Regions from separate parts of the Halomonas sp. N3-2A genome, predicted to be linked through region 2. Evidence: predicted binding sites of a transcription regulator. Region 2 holds the regulator's gene; each other region holds the start of a gene.
What was found. The regulator FNR, encoded in region 2, switches genes on or off when oxygen is low (the NO sensors DNR and NnrR bind a similar motif). The targets are predictions, from matches to a motif close to TTGATNTANATCAA.

Region 1 (7,434 bases), 2.0 Mb from region 2:
GGGGTGCGAATCACATAACGCCACTCGCTGTGCCCATTAGAGCTGGTAACGCGCCGCCGGTCGTGCAAGTGGAGCTGGTAGCGGTGGGCAGGCGTTTGCGGGCCACCGCTATGGGTAATAAAACTTACCCACAGCTGCCCATCCTCATCTTCATGAGTGTCAATCTCTTCGGCATGCAAAGCAGAGGTGCGCGCGCCAGTATCGGCTTTGCAGCAAAGGTGAAGCCCTAATTCAGGTAACGTCACCATTTCACGGCGGCCGATGACTGCTTTGGCCTGATAGGGTAATTCCTTCACGGCATACTCCTGGCAAATGAAGGTTTGTCATCAAGAAATGAGTCGATCTAGCGTCTCATAAATAAATAGCTAGCTTCTAGCTTGGTTAATCAACGCACTTAGCCTTAGCTGAATCGCGGAGTCAGGTGGCGCGTCGCGTAGTGTCAGCATAACCAAAAGGCGAAGTTTGGGTACCAGTGCAAGGTCACGTACGACTGCATTAAAATTAGTGCGTTTGTCTTCTGCTAAACGCTGCAAAAGCAACGGTAAACGTTCAGCGTCTTCTAACAGTAGCCACCCGCGGCCAGCAATGGCTGCGATAATGTCTGGGCCGCAAGCAACAGGGTCATTTAACAGGCTTGAGTACCATTTGCCGACACTAACTGACGGAGTACAGCCCACGGCGCGAACGCAGGCGCACAGGGTTTCTACGTCACCATCAATGGCTGCCTGCTCTCCACGCGCCCGTAATGCACTGACCAGCGGCTCTGCAAGAGGCCTATGCTCCAGGCAATAGCACAGCGAGTGAGCGACACTAGTGGGCAACTGGGGAAGGCGCAGCGCTAGCGCTTCTGATGTGGATAAGTCGAGGCGTACCACATAATCAGCGATGCCTTGTAACCCCAGTGCTTGCCAGTCAATAGTCTGCTGGCCGCTAAGATAGGCCTCGACAGGCTCTAAGTGTTGGCTAGCGGCAAGCTCTAATGCATAACTGGCCTGAGCATTAAGCATTGCTTGAAAAGTAATATCAGGCGAAAAAGCGAGCGGATTATCCTTCATTAGATGATCCACGTCAGTAGTTTCTGCCTGGCCTAGCTTATTTTCTAGCTGCGCAGCATTTCGCCCAAGGGTTTCGAGCAAGCGATTAATAAAACCGTCTCGTTGGGCAGGGGAGAGCTTGCCCTGTTCGTCTAGCGGCAGCGCCAAAAACCAGATGGCTGGCTCAGGCATGTCACCCATACGAAATACTACGCCAAGGCGTGCCTGCTGCTGCCAGGGTTCCGGCCAGGCTATCTCGCCGTTTTCAAATGCTCGCAGCGTTTCTCGTGGGCAGTCTGTTACTCGTCGTCCCATATGGTAAAGGGAAACGTCTGCGCCGCTACGGGTAAAAAACTCATCAAGTGTCTGGATTGGTTGCATGACATCCTTCCGCATTTCAAGCCTGCACTCTACCTTGCTGATGTGTCACTGTCAGCCGCAAACGCTGATTAATCCGTGCTTTATTATCAAAATGGTTAAAAATTGCACAACATGGTGTAACCCGCATGAGAGTAACAGTAGCGACATCTTTCCATAGTTTATCCACAGCCTCTTGCAGGTTTTCTGTGAATCTGTGAATAAGACACAAACTCTGTCAGACGGTTGGCAACTTACCCACAGTGCTGGGATAATAAAGCTTTACTGATTCAAATGGAAAAGGTGCTTATGAGCGTCCATCAACAGCTTCAAACCGCGCTTCTTGAGCTTGAAGCCACTATGAAGGCCGCTAACTTATGGCGTATGCCAACGCCTGATATTTCAGCATTTAATAGTCAGCAACCCTTCTGTATCGACACGATGTCGCTGCCTCAGTGGATTCGATTTGTTTTTATCGCTCGATTAAATGCACTGATTGATGCCCAGGCCGCTATGCCTGCCAAGTGCGATGTAGCGCCGGCAGTGGCTGCATATCTAATGCAGGAAAAAGTTCGTGCCAGTGACCAGCTACTGGTTGTTCGAGCCGTTGAAAAGATAGATCAGCTAGTTACCGAAAACTAGGTCGCACTAATACGAGAAGCTGAAGCCTAGTTTTATGAGGGTATCGGCAAAGACAATGCCCAGCGCCGCAAGCAGCGGGACTGGGCATTTTTCATGCGATTATGCGGCTAGCACAGCCTTAGCGGTGTTAGAAGCGATAGCTTAAGCCTGCCATAACCACTAAGGGATCAATCTCTACCGTGCCTGCAGCGGCACCGTTAACGGTCGCGTCAGTATCGATGTCGATATACCACGCTGCTGCGTTAAGTGCCCAGTTTTCATCGATAAGCAAATCGATACCCACTTGAGCAGCGGCACCCCAGGAGTCGTCCAGCTCCAGTTCGCCTATGGCTAGCTCTTCATCAGAGAAAAAGGTGTAGTTAATACCTGCGCCGACATAAGGCTGTACGCGCGCATCAGTGCCACCTAGCGGGTAGTACTGGAGCGTTAGAGTTGGTGGAAGGTGCTTGGTAGAGGCAAGATTATCACCGTTCAGGGCGATATCGTGCTCAAACGGCAGGGCTGCCAGTAATTCGATGCCCATTTTGTCGTGGAAGCGGTAGCCCAGGGTAAATGCGAAATCGGTTTTATCCTGAACATCAACCGCGAACGCGCCTCCGGCTAATGAACCGTTGTCGCTTTTTGGCTCCACTTTGGCAACACCCACGCGAGTAAAGAAATCGCCAGCGCCGTAAGCTAAAACTTGGCCGCTTGCCATCAATGTGGCTGCTGCAAGTCCAGTGGTGAGCAGTGTTGAAAGAGAGTTATGGCGCATAGCATTGCTCCTGACCATTAATGTGAGTCTTTGCAGTGAGTGGTTAACATGAACCGTTGTTCGACATGATCGCGAACCATGCAAAGAGTGTATCGGGTAGAGGAGGGCAGGTTATTGACCTGGGGCAAAGAGTGGAGCTCCGCCGCTAAATAATGGGCTTTTAAAAGAGGCTGTCAGAAGTGAAAGAGGCCTTCCCGTGGCATGGGAAGGCCTCAATAATCAGCTAATTTTTAATTAAGCTGAGTGTGTCATTGACGCTCGTCTAGCGATCAATATGCTGATATTCACCCGCATCGGCAGTTATGCTACTAACCACCAAGATGGCAATAAAGGCAGCGATGAAGCCGGGGATGATCTCGTACACGCCGGGGCCACCCATAAATTCTCCGTTCCAGCCTAATGCAATCCAAATCATGACGGTAGCAGCACCCACTACCATGCCTGCAATGGCGCCAGCTCCGTTCGTGCGAGACCACATTAGCGACAGAATGATCAGCGGGCCAAATGCTGCGCCAAAGCCAGCCCAGGCATTACTTACGAGCCCAAGAACTTGCGAGTCCGGATTTGATGCAATCACAGCGGCCACCAGACCAACCAGTACGACACAGATTCGACCGACCTTTACGCACTCTTTATCGGTTGCTTCCTTTCTTAGGAACAGGCGATAGAAGTCTTCGGTCAATGAAGACGACGATACTAACAATTGGCTGGAAATGGTGCTCATAATCGCAGCAAGCAGTGCCGCATAGAGGAAGCCGGTGACCAGCGGGTGGAATAGCAGGTTCGCCAGAATGATGAAGATCGTTTCTGGATCCTCGATATCCATGCCGTTGCGGACTGCATAAGCCCGGCCAAACAGACCTAGAGAGACCGCGCCAATCAGGGAAATAAGCATCCAGCTCATGCCGATATTACGGGCAGTAGGCACATCTTTCAGCGTCCGAATGGCCATAAAGCGCACAATGATGTGTGGTTGACCGAAGTACCCCAGTCCCCAGGTAACCGCAGAGAGCCAGCCAATAAAGGTCAGCCCTGACGTCCAGGATAGCAGGGTGGGGTCGACTTCATTTAGCGTCTGTGATGCTTGGGAGAACCCGCCGCCGCCTTCGCCAAATAGCACCACTGCAGGCATGATTACTAGCGCCAGCATCATGATGCAGCCTTGCACGAAGTCGGTCATACTCACGGCCAGGAAGCCGCCAACAACGGTGTAGACAAGTACCACGCCAAGTGTAATGAGGATGCCTATAGCGTAGTCGCTCATGCCGCCGATGTTAAAAATACCGGCAAACGCGCTTTCAAACAGTTTGCCCCCAGCGACTAGACCTGATGCCGTGTAAACCGCGAAAAAGATGACGATAACGATAGCAGACACCGTGCGCAGTGAAAGCGCACGTGTCGGAAATCGGTTTGCCAAAAAGGCTGGAATGGTAATCGCATTACCGTAGTGAACCGTCTGTTCACGCAGTCGGGGGGCGACCAGGGTCCAGTTGAAGAACGCACCCACCAGAAGGCCAATGCCGATCCAGGCGGATCCCAAGCCGGAAACAAACATTGCGCCGGGCAACCCCAGCAGCAACCAGCCGCTCATGTCCGAAGCGCCAGCCGATAGAGCTGCTACTTGTGGACTGAGGCCACGTCCCCCCAGCATGTAATCTTCTGATGAAGATGTCGCTTTGCGCATGGCATAAATGCCGATGGCGATCATGAGCGCAAAGTAGGCAAAAAGACTAATCCAAACACCGATAGCCATGAAAGTTCTCCAATTTGTCAGGACGGAGCTAGCTCCGACAGGTTAGCGCGCTTGCCGTGCAGAACCGCTAGTAGCACGCATGTTTAACTCCGCTTCTTATTCGTGTAGCAAGGCGCTACCGCTTGGTCCTCGATATTCCTTGCTAGGGAAGCGCCTGTACTGGCCACTTCCCGGCAACACGAGGTTATTGTCGTCTAAGTTTAGTTGAGAAGCATGGCGCCGACAAAGCCAGCGGGCCTATTCAGCCGTTGCCAGCAAGCTGGCGTTGCCACCCGCTGCGGTCGTATCGATGCACAGATGACGTTCCACCACGTAGCGATCTGGTGAAATGGTCTGAGTCTCGAGCGGCACGATGGCACCGTCGCGCTTAGCGAGTGCTATCCGCAGTTCATGCGTCCAATCACTTTTGCCAGCCGCGGCGACGGCGGCAATCCCTTGGACCTCGCTTAGTGTATCTGCTGTGATGCTACCGTCGAGCCCAATCACGGGGGCGCCTGCGTCGACCAGCGGCTGGACGGCTTGAGCTGCGCCTGGTGCAATCACTACTGCCGTACAGCCCGCGCCAAGCGCCTGTACTGCTTGGGCAGCGGCGATATCCAGCGTTGGTCCAAGGCACAGAACAGCGCCTTTTGGATACATCGCCAAGCGGTTGCTTTCCCCTGTGGGTCCTGGAAGCGTCTGCGGTGTCATGTCGAGGGCCGCTGTCTCGTTAAGGGCCTTGCGGATCACGCCGCCTTTACCGGAGAGTGCCTTGCGGAGTACCTCGATCCGATTAGGTCGTACCGCCCAGTTCCGCGCATCCAGCCCATCTAAGGCCGATTGGAGGTCGCTGAGTGAGAGGGTCTTGCCCTCCGGAGCCTCGTGGCGCTCGGCGGTGGCAGTGCGGCGGAAGCGCGTGACATAGAGCGGGCCGCCAGCCTTGGGCCCGGTGCCCGAAAGGCCTTCGCCCCCAAATGGTTGGGAGCCGACAATGGCGCCGATTTGGTTGCGGTTAACATAAACGTTGCCGACATGGATGCGCTCGACGATTTGCTGCACACGATCATCGATGCGGGTATGTAGGCCAAAGGTCAATCCGTAGCCTTTGCCATTGATGTCGTCGACCACGTTGTCGATGTCTCGCGCCTTGAAAGTAGCTACGTGTAGAACTGGGCCGAATATCTCGCGTTCGAGATCCGCAATGCCCCCCACCTCAATGACCGCGGGGGTGACGAAGGTGCCAGTTTCCGGTGCGGACAGTTTCTTCAACACCTTACCTGTCTTCTCGTGCGCTGCTACGTAGTCGCTTATCTCGGCTTGGGCATCGGCGTCGATCACTGGTGATACGTCGGTGTCAGTATTCCAAGGATCGCCGATGGTGAGCGAGTCCATGGCGCCATAAAGCATGTTGAGTAACCGGTCGCGCGCCTCTTCCTGCACATACAGCATGCGTAGCGCTGAACAACGCTGCCCAGCCGATTGGAAGGAGGAGATTAAGATATCGCGGACTGCCTGCTCGGTCAGCGCCGTAGAGTCCACAATCATCGAGTTGAGGCCGCCGGTTTCGGCAACCAGTATCGCATCGGGCCCTGCATTCTGCGCCAGGGCTTTGTGGATAATCTGTGCTACGGGGGTTGAGCCAGTGAAACAGACACCAGCGATACGTGGATCGCTAGTCAGCGGGCCGCCCACCGTGGGCCCATCGCCAGGCAGCAGTTGAAGTGCTGCTTCTGGAAGGCCTGCCTCACGCATCAATTCGACGGCGCGGGCGGCGATCAGCGGTGTTTGCTCGGCGGGCTTGGCAAGTACCGCGTTGCCAGCCACCAAGGCTGCGGCGATCTGCCCGGTGGTGATGGCCAGTGGGAAGTTCCAAGGGCTGATGCAGACGAAGATGCCGCGGGCGCTACCGGGTTCTTCCGCTTCCAGCCGCTCACCCTCATTGGCGTAGTAGCGTAGGAAATCCACCGCTTCGCGCACTTCAGCGATGCCATCAAACATCATCTTGCCGGCTTCGCGGGTGGTGATCACGGTCAGCTCAGCGATATGTTCTTCATAGAGATCCGCGGTACGACGGAGCACTTCGGCACGCTCGGCCACAGGACGTGCTGACCACTCACGAAAACCTTCCTCTGCAGCGTCGAGAGCGGCGGCTACCTCTTCAGGGGTGGCCTCATGCACCTTGCCGATAATACGCGAGCTGTCGGCGGGAGAGACTGCATCGCGAGCCGGACCTTGGGGGGCAGGATTTCCCACTAGCATGGGGCCTGCTGTCCAGGTCTTGTCAGCAAAGGTTTCCCGCGCATTAAGCAGCGGCAGGATCGAGGCGGGTTCGTTGATACGATAACCCTTGGAGTTCTTGCGATCTGGCGCAAACAGCTCACCGGGCTGGCGAATCAACGGGCTTGAGATGGCGTCGCCAAGCTGTTTAAACCCTTCCACTGGATCTCTTGATACTTCGCTCGGGGGAATCGAGCTATCCACCACCTGGTTGACGAACGAGGAGTTCGCGCCATTCTCTAGTAGGCGACGTACCAAGTAGGCCAGCAGGTCGCGGTGAGCGCCGACCGGGGCGTAGATGCGGCAGTGCGTGCCCTCAGCCTCCTTAACGATGTGGTGCAGCGATTCGCCCATGCCGTGCAGGCGCTGAAACTCGTAGCTGTCCTTGTCATCGCCTGCCATGGCCACTACGGCGGCGCAGGTATGGGCGTTGTGTGTGGCGAACTGTGGATAGATGCGGTCGCGCCGGTCGAGCAGCATCTGGGCGCAGGCCATGTAGCTGACATCGGTATTGACCTTGCGGGTGAAGACCGGGAAGGTTTTAACGCCCATCTCCTGGGAGAGCTTGATTTCGGAATCCCAGTAGGCGCCCTTGACCAAACGCACCATGATCTTGCGGCCGAACCGCTCGGCAAGTT
Region 2 (7,434 bases):
GCCACAGACCTTGCCCGTACCCGCGCCGACGCGATATTGCTCAGTCCACGCCTAATGCGTATTTTTGAGGCGATTGATATTTCCTGCGCCACACGCCGCATTATGCGCCAAAATATGATGTGGTCAGTTTGCTACAATTTTTCAGCACTGCCTTTAGCAGCAATGGGGTTAATTCCCCCCTGGCTCGCTGCGATTGGCATGTCGCTAAGCTCCCTGATTGTGGTAGGTAACGCGCTGCGTCTCACTCGCTGGCGTACCCCGCTTGCCCCTCAGATTGCCCTATCAACACCGGTGACGGCATGACGATTTTATACTTACTGATACCCCTTTCACTCACTCTTCTGGGCCTCGCAGTGTGGGCGTTTTTCTGGGCCGTGAAACACGACCAATTTGACGATTTGGAAGGCCCAGCCCACCGTATTCTATTCGACGATGATGAGAATGACCTGACTCCCGAGCAGCGTGCCGCGCGTAAAAAAAGCGGCTCTTCTTCTCAACATAACCAAGAGCCACCCGCATGAACCCGACGGGACTTGATTTACCGCCCCTGCTGGCCGCGTTTGTCTTTGGCTTAATGGGCGGCGCCCACTGTATCGGCATGTGTGGTGGCATTATGAGCGCGCTGACCTTTGCCGTACCGCCTAGCATGCGACACCCTGCCCGCATGGGTGGACTGCTGATTAGCTATAACGTGGGACGTATTCTCAGCTATATGGTGGCAGGTGCTATTGTTGCTGCACTTGGCACACTTATCTCACTTTCACCGTCTGCACGTATTGCGCTGCAGGCTTTCGCCGCATTGATGCTCATCTTAATGGCGCTTTATATCGCCAACTGGTGGAAAGGGCTGCTGAAAGTAGAAACGGTGGGAAAGCACCTTTGGCGTTATATAGAGCCAGTGGGAAGACGCCTGATGCCTGTCGTGCATCTTCCTCAAGCCTTCGCTCTAGGGACGCTGTGGGGCTGGCTGCCCTGTGGTCTGGTTTACTCCATGCTAGCCTGGAGCTTAGCGATTGCAGACCCACTCGATGGCGCGCTTCTAATGGGTGCTTTTGGCCTGGGTACACTCCCTGCCCTGCTGGCAACAGGACTTGCAGCACAGCAGTTAAGCCATTTAATTCGCCACCCTGCCACTCGCAGCGTCGCCGCACTGTCGATTATCAGTTTCGCCCTTTGGCAACTATGGACGCTTATCTCCCTAACAGCGCATTAGTCAGACCCTCCGATAGCTTGATATAGCTCAACGCATTCCAAGTGACACCAACGTAGCATGCCGAGAGAACACTGAGCGACGGCGCTCAGTCACTCCTTTTGTTTACTTCTCACTTCGGAGCGCTCGCCATGCCTGTTCATGCCACTGCTGCCTTCTCACCTACCAACAAGGAAGTGTCTGGGGCTAATGCCTGGGATGAAGCGCTACTGCGTCGCTATGACAAAAGTGGCCCACGTTACACATCCTACCCAACAGCTCTCGCGTTTCATGATCAGTTCAGCGCCGATGACTTTACTCAGGCGCTAGCGCGCAGTAACGAGAGCCACCGTCCGCTATCCCTGTATGTGCATGTGCCCTTTTGTCGAAAAATTTGCTTCTACTGTGCTTGCAATAAAATCGCAACGAAGAATACCGCCCTTGCAGAACCTTACCTTTCTCGGCTAGATCGGGAAATGGTGCTCACTGCCCGCCATTTAGACACTTCACGCCCGGTGCAACAGTTACACTGGGGCGGTGGTACGCCCACATTTCTAACCTTGGCACAGATGGGGGACCTGATTGACCGCCTAGATGCCCGTTTTGGTTTATCTAGCTCAGCCGATCGCGATTACGCTATTGAAATAGATCCTCGTGAAGCAGACGTATTTACGTTACGCCACCTACAGTCGCTCGGCTTTAATCGGCTAAGCCTTGGCGTACAGGATTTAAACCTGCAGGTACAAAAAGCTATCAACCGCGTACAACCCCGGGTGCTCACCGAAACGTTGATGGAAGAAGCACACCGTCTTGGCTTTCGCTCACTCAATCTTGATTTGATTTATGGGCTACCATTTCAAACCGAAAAAAGCTTTGCCGAGACGCTAAGTCAAGTCATCGAACTCAACCCGGCACGGCTGTCCGTCTTTAATTATGCGCACATGCCCACCCGCTTTGCGCCACAGCGACGCATTAACGAAACCGACCTCCCCAGCGCTGATGAAAAGCTGGCTATTCTGCATACCACCATAGAAATGCTGACTAACGCAGGCTATGTGCATATTGGCATGGATCACTTTGCACGACCTGACGATAGTCTAGCGATTGCACAGCGCAACGGCACACTACAACGCAATTTTCAGGGCTACTCTAGCCATGCACAGTGCGATTTAGTTGGCTTAGGCGTATCCGCTATATCACGGGTTGACGACGTTTACGCACAAAACCCGACCCAGCTTGGCCAATATGAAGCAGCCTTAGATCAAGGTAAGCTGGCAACCGTCAAAGGATTAAGGTTAAATAAGGACGACCTAATACGAAGAGACGTGATTGAACGGCTAATGTGCGACATGCACATTGATCTAGCGGCAGTTGGAAAGCGTTGGCACATCGATGCTAGTGATTATTTTTCCACCGCAATTGAGCAATTGAAGACAGCTGAGCAAGACGGCTTAATCACTCGCCATCGGCAAGTGATTAGCGCCACTCCCACTGGGCGGCTGCTGATTCGCCATTTGGCGATGGCCTTTGATGCTCGCCTAGCTGACCAGCCTACTAAACGCTACTCTAAGATTGTATAAGCTTCTTGAGACGTCTTGCCTCTGGGCCTATGATGGCTAACGAGAAAGGGAGAATGATATGCCACAACCCGCCAGCCAACGACGCTCACTGCTGCAAGAGGCGCGCTGTCAAACCTGTAGCCTAAGCTCGCTGTGTCTGCCGCTTGCCTTAGAGCTTGAGGATATGGGCCAGTTTGATGCCATCATTCGCCGCCGCGCACCGCTCAAAAAAGGCGAGCCCCTGTTTCGCCAGGGCGATCACTTCACCAGTGTGTATGCCGTCCGCTCAGGCAGCCTGAAACAGGTGACCAGCGAAGGGAACGGCAATGATCAGCTAACAAATTTCTACCTTCCCAGCGAACTAGTGGGATTGGACGGAATTGATGAAGAGCACTACCCCGGTAGCGTCATTGCACTGGAAACCACAACAGTATGTGAAATTCCATTTGATCGCTTGGACCTGCTTTCCGAAGAACTGCCCGAACTACGTGGCCAGCTTTATCGGAGCATGAGCAAAGAATTGCGGGATGACCGGCGCATGATGCGCTTGCTATCGCGCAAGACGGCCGATCAGCGACTAGCCAGCTTTTTAGTCACCCTATCAGACCGTTTTCGTCGACGTGGATACTCGCCTTATAGCTTCAGACTCTCCATGTCCCGCGCCGACATCGGCAATTACTTAGGCTTGGCGGTAGAAACGGTCAGCCGTATTCTTAGCCGCTTTCAACAGCAAGAGGTGGTGGCTGTTTCAGGGCGCGAGGTTAATATTTTAGATATGCGGCGCCTCATCACGCTAGCTGAAGAGGAAGAACAGTCGGCTAGTCCACGCTAAGCGCCTGAATACGCCCTTCCATCAACGCCGCTTGTTTGGCTTCAAGGCCAGCAAAGTCAAATAAACCGCGGTCTGCTAGCTGGGAAGGCGCTACATTGGTCACCGCTTTAAACATGCTTTCTAGGCGTCCTGGGTGTTTTTTATCCCACTCAGCCAACATATCTTTGACAACTTGACGCTGGAGATTGGGCTGAGAGCCACATAAGTTGCAGGGGATAATGGGGAATTCCATTAGTCGAGAAAACTCTGCAATATCAGCCTCTTTACAGTAGGCAAGAGGGCGAATAACAATATTCTTGCCATCGTCAGATAACAGCTTGGGAGGCATTGCTTTCAAAGTGCCACCAAAGAACATGTTAAGAAATAACGTTTCTAAAATATCTTCACGATGATGCCCTAGGGCAATTTTCGTTGCCCCAATTTCCTCGGCAAACCCATAGAGCGAGCCACGTCTTAGTCGTGAGCAGAGCGCGCAGGTCGTTTTTCCTTCCGGGGTTTTCTCTTTCACCACTGAGTAGGTGTCACGCTCTAGAATGTGGTATTCAACCCCCACTTTATCTAGGTACTGGGGCAACACATGCTCCGGAAAGCCTGGCTGTTTTTGATCCATATTGACGGCGACCAGAGAGAAATTAACCGGCGCGTTGCGCTGCAGGTTAAGCAGTATCTCCAGCATCGTATAGCTATCTTTGCCGCCAGACAGGCACACCATCACCTTGTCACCCTCACCAATCATTTGATAATCAATGATGGCGTTGCCAACCTCTCGCCGTAAGCGCTTTTGTAGCTTATTAAATTCACGCTTTTGTTTAGCGGCGTGATGCTCGGATGGTGTCTGTGCGCTATTAACAGCAGGGCTGTCAACAGAAACAGTATCAGGCGCTGCGGGGTCAAAATAGTCAGGTTGTAGCATGGTGTAGGCACTGCCGATGGTAGAAGAAGCAGCGGGCATTCTAACAAGACTCACCACGTCCACCCAAGATAAACCCGTGGATTCATCCCGTGAGAGTAGTACCGACTATCCCTGCTGGGCGATCTCGCGCTGCAAACGCAGATATAAAAGCGCGCTTGCGGTTGCATCCCCCAGCACTCCCATCCATTGAAGAGCGGGTATTTGCCAACGAGCGAGCGCTTCGGTTAGGCGGCCGCTCGTCTCACACTGTGGATGTAAGCGACGCAGTTGGCGATAGTGTAGCTTTCCAACATCGACCTGGGCATTGGGCAAACCAAATCCCAACCCGGCTTTAAACAAAAGATTTAGGTGTTCCACCGAGCGCCCTAACTGCCAACCAATTAGCGGCCGATTACCGATGAATTCCGCTAGCGCCCCAAGATGCTCAGCGTTAGGCGCCAGCACCGTATCCGTCGCATACAGCTGATGATGTCGCCGCAGCGCAGGGGCGTTGTTGTTCTGCTCTTCTGCCAGGGTAGCCACCCAGGCTCGGCTGGTCTGCACTCTCCCTGGGCTTAAGACAACAGCAGCGACGCTGACCACCGGCGCTTGGCCTGGGCTAACCTGGCAGGCAAGCGCCACCATTTCTTCCCCCATGTAAGGCTGAAACAGCCATGCGTAGGGGGAGTCTGCCCAGCGTCGACGGTCGCTTTCGCGCTGCATTAATGTACGCAGCGAGCCACTGAGCAGCGACATATGCCGGTCTAACAAGCGCATTCCGCTCACGAATACTCCAAATGATAACGATGGGAGAGCCGCTGCTTAAAATCTTTTACGATATGCAGCGCCTCACGCAACAGGTCACGCTCAAGGGACGAGAGTTCTTGCACCACCACACGGTTACTACGCTGCTGAGTCGACGCTTCCGCTGTCTGTAGCTGCTGTTTTAAACGTAGTTCGGTAAACAGTGCCAGCGCCTCGCCCAGGTCATCCGCAAAACGGCGATCAAGACGACCATCTTCTGCTAAAGCGTCCAGGCGATCTAAGGTGGAAGTAGCATTAATGCGTCGCTCGAGGGCCATTGTGCGCACCCCATGAACAATGGGGAAAATACCGCCTTTTTTAATATCGATCCCATGCTGGGGCTTTTTTAAGGAGCCAAATAGCGTTAGCGGTGTTGAGAAACGCAGTGCAGCGCGAGCAAAGTAGGACAGCAATAGCTCATCCCGTGAGCAGCGTTCAAACAGCTCTGCTCGCACGCTGTCTAGCAATTGCGGATTACCAGCCACACCATGGGCATCCAGCAAAATCGCCAGCTTCATTAGGCTATCGCCATCTCTTGCACTCACCCACTTAGCAATGTTGTTTTTCCATTGCGACACAGTGCCAACCCATTCAGGATTAGACACCATGATATTACCTGGGCAGGGTGGGTAGCCGAGCTGAATCAGCGTTTGGGTAAGCGCATTCATGTCTTCGGCAAGCGAAGGCCATTGGCTGTCATCGGCTAAAATCAAACCATTATCTTGATCTGTTTTAAGAATTTGTTCGCCGCGCCCTTCGCTACCCATCACCATTAGGCAACTTTGGGAGTGATACTGCTCAGGAATAACAAATGACCACGCTTTATTGATAATTCGGCCATTCAACGCGGCCAGTAGGTCCATGGCAAAACGTAGTTTGACCCCTTGCGCCATAAGCGCATTCACCAATTCTGGCGTGCGTTGGCTGGCAGCCGCCAATGCTTCTAAGCTATTCGCCTGCTCCACCTGCAGACTAACGACATAGCTACGGCTCGAAAAATAGCTAAGGACATCCGTTAGCTCCACCACCCCTTTCAGGGCGCCCTGTTCCATCACCACCACCCGCGTTACTTTATGCCGCGTCATCAGCACGAGCGCTTCAAATAAGTACTGATGGGGGGTAACGGTCACCAACGAGAAATGGGCCACATCCTCAACGGGCGCTGTATGCTCAAAGTTGTTCAGCACGACACCATTGAGCAAATCGGTTTTGGTGACAATGCCAAACTCACCCTGGGTTTTGACGAGCAAACTATCTGCATGACTATCGTTGAGCTGACGCACCGCGCTGGCAATATCTGTCGATGCATCCATGATAAGAGGTTCACGCATACATTCGCTGACTTTAGCCAACATAAAACCGGCCATGGTCACGCCGCCTTCGGCACGCTTTTCAGTCATTAACCGCGCTTTGTGAGATAGCGACTGTTTGAAGAAATTTTCGAAGTCAGGATGATGACGGCATAGTTTTATAAATAGCGCCTTCGGCATCACATAGCACAAGCATTCTTGCTCAGCCTGGAAGCGATAACGGCTTTTACCGTTCAGAATACTAATGGCACCAAACAGATCACCAGCCGTGTAGTGCCCAATCCGTGCACTGGACGCTGGCAGGGTAGGGTCCAGTTCAGCAACTTCGCCCTTGTGAATCAAAAATACCGATTCACCCGCTTGCCCCATCTCGATAATAATTTCATCACGATCAAAATAGGCGATGTCCATACCACGACGAACGTGGTCACGCCCTTCATCATCAATTAATGTGAAGGGCAATTGGGAAAGATCAACGTCAATCATGAGTGACCCCAGTTAATCGCGATGAAGAACACAATGGCTTAAGGTTTGATTGCTTTTTAACCAGCGCCTTTATTATACCTTTTGCTATACCGCTAACGTCGCAAAGACGTTTGTTTAGCGACCAAAGTAGCGACACGAACTAGCAAACTTGGCCACTTAATATACCACCTATTAAAAGTAGCAAACATTGCTTTTAAGCGACCCATAGACCATCGTCCTATCACCCAGACAGAAAAGCTAAAAAAAACTTTAAAAACAGGTATTTATTTTCAAAAACAAACATCAAAATACGTACTGAAAGCTTATTGATACCAAAGTCTGGGATTTATTTTTTGCAATTATTGCCCACTATTAACAACGGG
Region 3 (7,434 bases), 390 kb from region 2:
TGCCCACTACACCCCAGCAACCGCCCAATGGCTGGAAAGCGCCACCGGCCAGCCGCTGCCGCCAGAGTACCTGAATGCTAACGGCCAGCCGCTCGACCAAGCCATTACTATGCTGCGGGTAAGCCACCGCTTTAACGAACATAGCGGCATCGGCCAGTTGGCCCAGGCGATTAACCAGCCCAGCCATGCCCAAACTGACCGGGAAAAACAGCAGGCCGTTAACGCCGTGCTGCGCCATGGCTACCCAGACTTACACCACCTAACGCTTGCAGAGGACACCGCGCTGGATAAGCTGGTGATTCACGGCAGCGCAGATAAGTTTCTCAATGGCGGTGAAGGCCGCACCAACCACAAACATGAACCCATCGCCCCGCCCACTGGCTACCGCCACTACCTAAAGGTGCTAAACGCACAGCGCCCGCGTGGGGAATCGTTTGAGGAAAATGCAGCGGCCTATAACGCCTGGGCCGCTGAGGTGCTAAGTGCCTACAGCCACTTTCAACTGCTATGCGCGCTGCGCAAAGGCCCCTGGGGGGTAGAAGGATTAAACCTGCATATCGCCAAAACCCTGCGCAGTGAAAAGCTACTTTACGGCAGTGACTACACGCTGGAAAAAGGCTGGTATGAAGGCCGCCCGGTACTGGTCACCCAAAACGACTACGGCCTAAAACTAATGAACGGCGATATCGGCATCACCCTGACGGTGCCGGATCCCCGCAATCCGCAACAAAAGCTGTTGAGAGTTGCCTTTCCTTCATCAAGTGCCACGAGCGATACCGATAACCCCATCCGCTGGGTACTGCCCTCCCGCCTACACGCGGTGGAAACCGTATTCGCGATGACGGTACACAAATCCCAAGGCTCGGAGTTCTTACACACCGCCCTACTGCTACCGCCCACCATCAACCCGATTCTCACTCGCGAGCTGGTCTACACCGGCATCACCCGCGCCCGCGACTGGCTCACGGTAGTGGAAGCCAAACGCGGAGTGTTGAATGAGGCAGCGGCGAGGGAGGTTATGAGGGTAAGTGGGATGTAGAAGGTTGTCATCAAAACCGACATTAGCGGTGCTGGCAATGTCGGTCTTCGGCCGAGGCAGATGTTAAGAAAATGCTGATGTAACGCACAAAGCAACAGTGCGGTGCGAAGCAATGGACTTCCCCCAATAAAATGGACACGCCCCATCAGTTGATTCCTTCGAACTCTAGCGGAGTCCGGTAACCAAGGCCACTGTGCAGCCGTTGGGTATTATAAAAGCCCTCAATATAGGCTTTTATATGTTTCCGTAATTGGCGCATCGTCACGAAACTGGTGGCGTGTAGCAGTTCTCCCTTGAGCGTCACTCCACTGCTTTCACCTTGAACTCAGTGCTGTACTGCTGAGTTTTCTTCCCCGTGATCATTTCCGGCATCGTTTTGCTCCTCCTGCGGAGTTATCGATGCGTGTCTACTAAACTGGGGGAAGTCCACAACCGACTGCTTTTGCTTGTTATAACTGCTTATCTTCACGTAGTTTTGACATCAAGGCCTCTCTCAGTTTTGGACCCTTTGCTATTTTATCTGTACCGCCTAAAGCTCTATAAATATCGTATGTAGTTTCAATAGCATAATTAATAATCTCTCCTGTTAGGCTATTGGAATTCAATTCTGCTAGTTTTTTGCTTCCAGGGTACAAACTGTTTACCATCAGACAAGATGCAACATATAACCCATAAAACTTAATATCTGTTATTTCAGTAGCAGTATACTTCTTTGCTACTTTTAGATTATCTTCAATTCTTCTACCAAATAGCGAAACAATATAGTAAGCATTTAACTCATTGTTTTTATGGAATAGTTTTTCATAAGACTCATCATCTTCCAATAATGTAGACGGTCTTGCTCGAGCGAAATCAGGTTTTTGCATCAATGTTGATATCAAGCATTGAGACATAAATGGGACGCTAATTATCTCCTTGGGTTTCTTGCCTTCATTTTTATAGAAATTTTTTCTTCGATCGTAATATAATCCTCTCGGCTTTAGATAGTCCTCGATCTGCCTATGAACTTGATCTGTTGCACGTAAAGATGATTTAGGGATTGGTGTTTGGCTATTTGTTGCCCTGATAATACGGTCTCGGGTTTCTTCACTTTCAGGTACGATTACTCGAATCAGAATATCTCTTTTCTCTGTTTCAATTCGACCCTGATTGCTTTTATAAAACCGGTGTATCTCAGACGAAGTTTGCAAGCCATTAACTATTTCAGGATTATGCACGACTAGCTCTTTACCGCCAGGAGCAGCCACCTCACTTGCCAATATTGTAACTCCGTTGTTTAGCCACCAAAACTCTTCTCCCCCAGGATTTTCTAACGTATTTTGAATTTCATTGTTTACATTTGTTTTTCCTTGATAGTCACGAACATTCGACTCAAATATATGCCTTATTAACTTACCATGATCATCAGTAATAAATTTGTAGTATTCGGCCAGATTGCTTAGTGCAATAAATACTTGACCAGATGTAGATAGCGGTGACTCAGAGATATTTAATCGAAAGACATCATTTGGCCTTTCTTGAGTCATTTTAACTAATGCCTCTGCACCTAAGAAGAAAACCTCTGATTCTGCGCCCGGCAGCTTTTCTTTAACATCATCGGTTAAATCTTCGGCCTGACCTCGAACATTAGGGTGAACATCTACTCCTTTAGAGACATAGTAAATGCTAATTTTAAGCTTTGGTTTTTTTGTTATAAGTCCAACGTATGTATTCCTGAATAGCTCAAATGCTGATAGCACATGATCGTTGTAACGCCCTTCATAGTCTTGGCGATCAAAATCCAAATCGAATAAACTACGGCACAATCTTGATATTTTTAACAATGGCTCTTCTGAAAAAGAATTCTCGTATTTAGACTGTATTAAAACTAGCTCTATATCGACGTTTTTCTTATATTTCGTTGATGTCTCCTCGTCTTCTTTTACTAAATCCCCATTTACAAAAAGGTAAATAGAATCTGCTCCTCCATCGTGACTTTTGCCACAAATTCCAGAGCTAATCTCGTCATAACTAAGCTCATAATCTTTAAGAACTTGCAAAGCAGAATAGAATTCGAAGAAATCACTTAGTGATAAATCTTCTTCAAAAGCATTCATCTCTTGCTTAATGATTTCGTCAAGCAAAATTTGATTATTTTTTGACATCTATTTCCCTTAATATGAATAACTCTATTCGGGCTGAGATATAAAGTCCGGCTCACGCGCCGGTTTGGAGCCGCGAAGCGGTGGAAATCGGTCGCTATGCAGCCGATTGTTAAGCAAAACCTGCACGAGCCTCGACTTCTGAACAAAGCTCCTGCTGCCGCCTCTCTATTAGCGAGAGATACTCCCCTAAGTGCTCGAGTCGAACAACATCGACTCGGTATGGAGAGTTTTTATAATGTTTCGAAGGGTAATCAAATCTAAAAGCAGCGCTGTTAATCTCCTCTACGACAATCTCACCCTCTTCTGAGAGCCGGGCTCGGAAAAGCGGCGCATTTAGAATCACTAGCGGCTGAACAAAGTGAATTTCGCAAGGATTATTAAGGATATCGCCTGTTTGATTCGCACCGTCGGGTGAAATTGAATCGTAGTAATACTCTGAAGCTTTAGAAACAGACACGAAAGATCCGTACCAACGTGACGGTTGGTCTGGGTTTTTGAACGATTCATGTATCCCACTGCCGAGCCACCCATTTTTCCTGATAGGCGAACTCTTCTTCAAGGCCTCAGCTAACTGACTTGGGTTACCTGGCAAATTAATAGCGGATATTAGATTATTCCAGGCGCACGAGAGTAAGAATGGATGAGAGTGTTGACCAAAAACCACCCATGGTTTTTCGGATTTCTTTACCTCTCCACAGACGTGAAACTCTGTGTGAGTGTACGTTTTCTCGCCATGTTCTAAACCAAGCACTCTCGTTGCGACAATATCAATCTCTCTGGATTTATCCTCATCCTTATCGAGGTAGCCGTACCCGGCACTTACAGACCATCCGGAATCAATGAAAATTTGTTGGGCCCTAAGCTCGGTGCTGAAACCTGATTTTTCAAGGTCTTTTATGATTCTATCAATCAACTCTTTGCTCATAGTTTTAATGCTTAACAGTGATTATACACCCCATTACATAACCTGAATGAACCGGACGGCGCGTTCATTCGGGCTATACAGCCCTTTCCTAATGATTCATCCCATATAGCTAGGCAACATAACACAGATTATCGTGCCGGCTGCATAACACGGCAGAACCAGCATGCCGCTTCTGCCTGGAGGGCAGCCCAGAGTCGAAAGGCATCATTTACTCACTTCCTTATAAAACACCACCCTACCCGCAATAGATTCCATGCCTTCAATCGGCTGCTCATAACTCCAAGCAATATCCCGACGCTCACCCAACGAGAAAGTCACCGTATGCTCTTTGAATGGGCAATAGGTGGTGGTTTCTGAAACGGTGAGTAAATCCATCCGCACGTCTTCGCGAGGAAAGTAGTGACGTGGCGGATAGCCGCGTTCGCGGAGTTCAAGCGTATTGGTGGAATCGGCGATTAGCGTGCCATCAACATGCGCCTGCACGCGTTGGCTAATAGGGTGAAGCTCAATGCGTGGGGCGTTTTGCATTAGGTTTTCCCTGCTACGTTGTTCGCTCTAATGCTTCGATCCTAGCAGTTAAATTATATTTAGCCTACTTTGAGCACTTAGTTTTTAGTCGATATTGGTCACTTCATGACCTAGGTCACTCATCACTTCCACGCTGCCGCCCGGCCTACTCCTCCGGTGGGGAAAGGTGGGCATCGGTCAAGGTACGTGGCCGGTACTTGTACGCGGTATCGGCCCAACGCTTCCAGACACTCTCATCGACTGAAATATTCACCGCTGGCAGCCCCTGCATGCCCTGCGCATACTGCCGGTAAAATCGGCCGTCGCCCTTATATCTAAGGCGTGCATACTTGGCGTAGAGTCCTTTTAGAAAATCAGCAAACGAATCTTTCGGTGCCATTTTCCAAGCATCCTCTGCAGCATTGAAGGAAGCCACTTTTAGACCTGCCTGCTGCGCTTTGGTTAACATCCAGCTCAGCGGTATGTCGGCCAGTGTGTCGTCAGCGCCATAGCCGCCGCCTACATTGGCGTGGGCACCGATAAACCAGCGCTGCTCTACGTTGCGATTGCCCGCTTTCTGCTTGCCATCCTTACTCGTCCAGAGCGATACGTTATACGCCGACCTGTGTTCGTCCAGCGCGACCGCTTGATAGGCATAATCGACAATGCTGGAAAGCTCGGTATCGTGCCAATCGTATTTGCTTTTGAACAGGTTGGTTCCGGGCACGCCCAGTGCGCCAACGGTATCCCACACGCCAATAAAATGAATCCTGGGCTGGCGGCTGAAGCGCTTCTTGAATTCTTTGCACACCTCAGAATCGGGGTGCCAATCACGGTTTCGATAAATACGTTCGGCCTTATCAAGCAGCCCTGGCGTAACGACATGCACTAGCCCGCACTTACGAATCATCCCTACTAGGCTTCTGGCGGTGTAGGCACCGCGGCTGAATCCAAATATCCAGATTTCATCGCCTTCACTGTAATGCCTTGCCAGCCAGTCATAGCCTTCCCGTAGGTTTTTGCTTAGCCCATAACCAAAGGCTCCGCCAAAAAAGCGCTGAAATTTGGATGTCCCTACGCCGGGGTCGTAATAGAACCGCTGCCTGATACCGTCATCGTCATCATGGAGCAGCCGGGTAATACGATAAACATTGGTTTGATCTTCAGGGTCGTTCCAGGTGCCATCGAATAGCAGAATCAATTTTTGCTTTGCCATGGTGCCCCCCATGATGATGCACGCCTTTAAACAGTGCTCATAATCGATTAATGAGGGGCAGACGATGCGCGATGCGCTCTTGGCCAACGCGTACCTGCGACCTCCACATTACTTAATGAAGGTTAGTCGACAATTCATTTCGTCACCTGTTGATAGCCAACTCTAAGCAGCGCTCCCGATGCGGGCGCTGCTTAAGAGGTGTTGGCTCGTAGCATCAAAGGCCTGGGATTGGCTCACGCTGGTCGAAACCAAACGCGGGCTGTTGAACGAGTCGGTGACGAGGGAGGTGATGCGGGTGAGCGTGGGGTGAAGCTTACACGTTCGACTGTTTTGTCGCGTAGCAGGGGGCCGCCCTACGCTACTGATTGAGACTAACGCGTTTGCTTGCTGGCACTGGTTATACCTTTTTTACTTCTGGCCAACCTGACTGACTTGGATAAATTCTAAATTTCGAGTCAGAACGTGGAAAACACTGCCCGCTCAGCCCTGAAAAATCTGCATAGCTTCTGGGCATTTCGTAAAAAGATACGATTCGATCTAACTCTGCAAATACTAGAATCGAAATGCTATCACTGATGAGGATGGCGCTTTTCGATTCCAGGTCATATTCAAAACCAAGCACCTCTGCTGCCATAGAGTTACCGCTGTAAGGGCCAAATATGCAGACTCGCTCCCAATTACCGCTAACTTCGCTCTGGAGGTCAACCAGACCGTTGATGGGCATAAGGTCTAGTTTCATTGCCCTATCACCAGCCTCAGAACACCCCCACAGCATAACTATTGTGGCTATTATCACTAGCTTCATGAGTTCAACGCCTTAAGCTTCGGCGCGGTTCCACCGACGGCGGAGACATCGAGCTGGAAATATGTGTTAAGCAATGACAAGCGCATACCGGATTATCGGAACGGATAGGTAGATACCCACTACCGCAGGAGTGATCACAAGAAGTGCTCTGGCCACGATAGGCAGCCCACGCTGGGAGTAACGTTTGCGCCATAGATTAAAAGCGGAGAACCCAATAACGGGGGCCAGTGGTATGAAAACGCCGAAAGTACTTAAACCAAGGCCGCCGCCAACGTGCAGTGACTGCATTACAGCCAGGAAGACCAACAAGCCCACCAGCAAAAGGTTTACGGTTGCTGATGCGCGCCGGCTAAGGAAGCTCAGGCCTGCGCACGCAACGAGCGCGAGAACTACGATTAAACTATAGACCGTGTGAACTGATACTGGTCCATTCGACATTGACCAGTTGATCATAGACACGTACCAAATAAAGAGACCACAAAGAATGTTCGAAATGTACATGGGCTATCTCGGTGACAAACACTTTGTACAGCGGCAAAAGGTAAGAATGCTCGGCATCAAAGGCGCAAGCTGCTGCACTTTGTTAAAGACTTCCATTAGTTTGAAGTCTCTTGGCACTTTTCTATGATGCATAAGAACCATATAAAAAAATAACATCCAGAGCAGTTACGCGATTTGAATCCCATCTTTGGATCATGCTTTAGCCTATCGCCTTCGGGTATGGCCTGGCAGCTTTTGGGTGGACGATCACGCCCACCAGTAGCGCACCACATGAAAAAACACCGGCGCGGCGAAGCA

Region 1: CEK60_RS02430 (OmpW/AlkL family protein) is a predicted target of FNR. The motif match lies at 2,902-2,915, and genes of this name have one in related genera.
Region 3: CEK60_RS13330 (DUF427 domain-containing protein) is a predicted target of FNR. The motif match lies at 4,742-4,755, and genes of this name have one in related genera.

The regions. Positions count from the first base shown of each region.
Region 1 covers NZ_CP022286.1:549,872-557,305, forward strand. Annotated here, with positions in the region: gene CEK60_RS02415 (ATP-dependent zinc protease family protein) at 1-296, opposite strand, end outside; gene CEK60_RS02420 (DUF3549 family protein) at 366-1,415, opposite strand; gene CEK60_RS02425 (YqcC family protein) at 1,701-2,033, shown strand; gene CEK60_RS02430 (OmpW/AlkL family protein) at 2,161-2,787, opposite strand; gene putP (sodium/proline symporter PutP) at 3,050-4,540, opposite strand; gene putA (bifunctional proline dehydrogenase/L-glutamate gamma-semialdehyde dehydrogenase PutA) at 4,778-7,434, opposite strand, start outside.
Region 2 covers NZ_CP022286.1:3,240,655-3,248,088, forward strand. Annotated here, with positions in the region: gene CEK60_RS15135 (heavy metal translocating P-type ATPase) at 1-303, shown strand, start outside; gene ccoS (cbb3-type cytochrome oxidase assembly protein CcoS) at 300-521, shown strand; gene CEK60_RS15145 (sulfite exporter TauE/SafE family protein) at 518-1,213, shown strand; gene hemN (oxygen-independent coproporphyrinogen III oxidase) at 1,342-2,769, shown strand; gene fnr (fumarate/nitrate reduction transcriptional regulator Fnr) at 2,828-3,580, shown strand; gene ttcA (tRNA 2-thiocytidine(32) synthetase TtcA) at 3,567-4,532, opposite strand; gene CEK60_RS15165 (DNA polymerase III subunit epsilon) at 4,599-5,249, opposite strand; gene CEK60_RS15170 (putative nucleotidyltransferase substrate binding domain-containing protein) at 5,255-7,072, opposite strand.
Region 3 covers NZ_CP022286.1:2,852,167-2,859,600, forward strand. Annotated here, with positions in the region: gene recD (exodeoxyribonuclease V subunit alpha) at 1-1,039, shown strand, start outside; gene CEK60_RS23045 (IS3 family transposase) at 1,185-1,343, opposite strand; gene CEK60_RS13320 (AIPR family protein) at 1,489-3,183, opposite strand; gene CEK60_RS13325 (hypothetical protein) at 3,293-4,108, opposite strand; gene CEK60_RS13330 (DUF427 domain-containing protein) at 4,313-4,636, opposite strand; gene CEK60_RS13335 (DUF2235 domain-containing protein) at 4,782-5,831, opposite strand; gene CEK60_RS13340 (hypothetical protein) at 6,229-6,636, opposite strand; gene CEK60_RS13350 (phosphatidate cytidylyltransferase) at 7,384-7,434, opposite strand, start outside.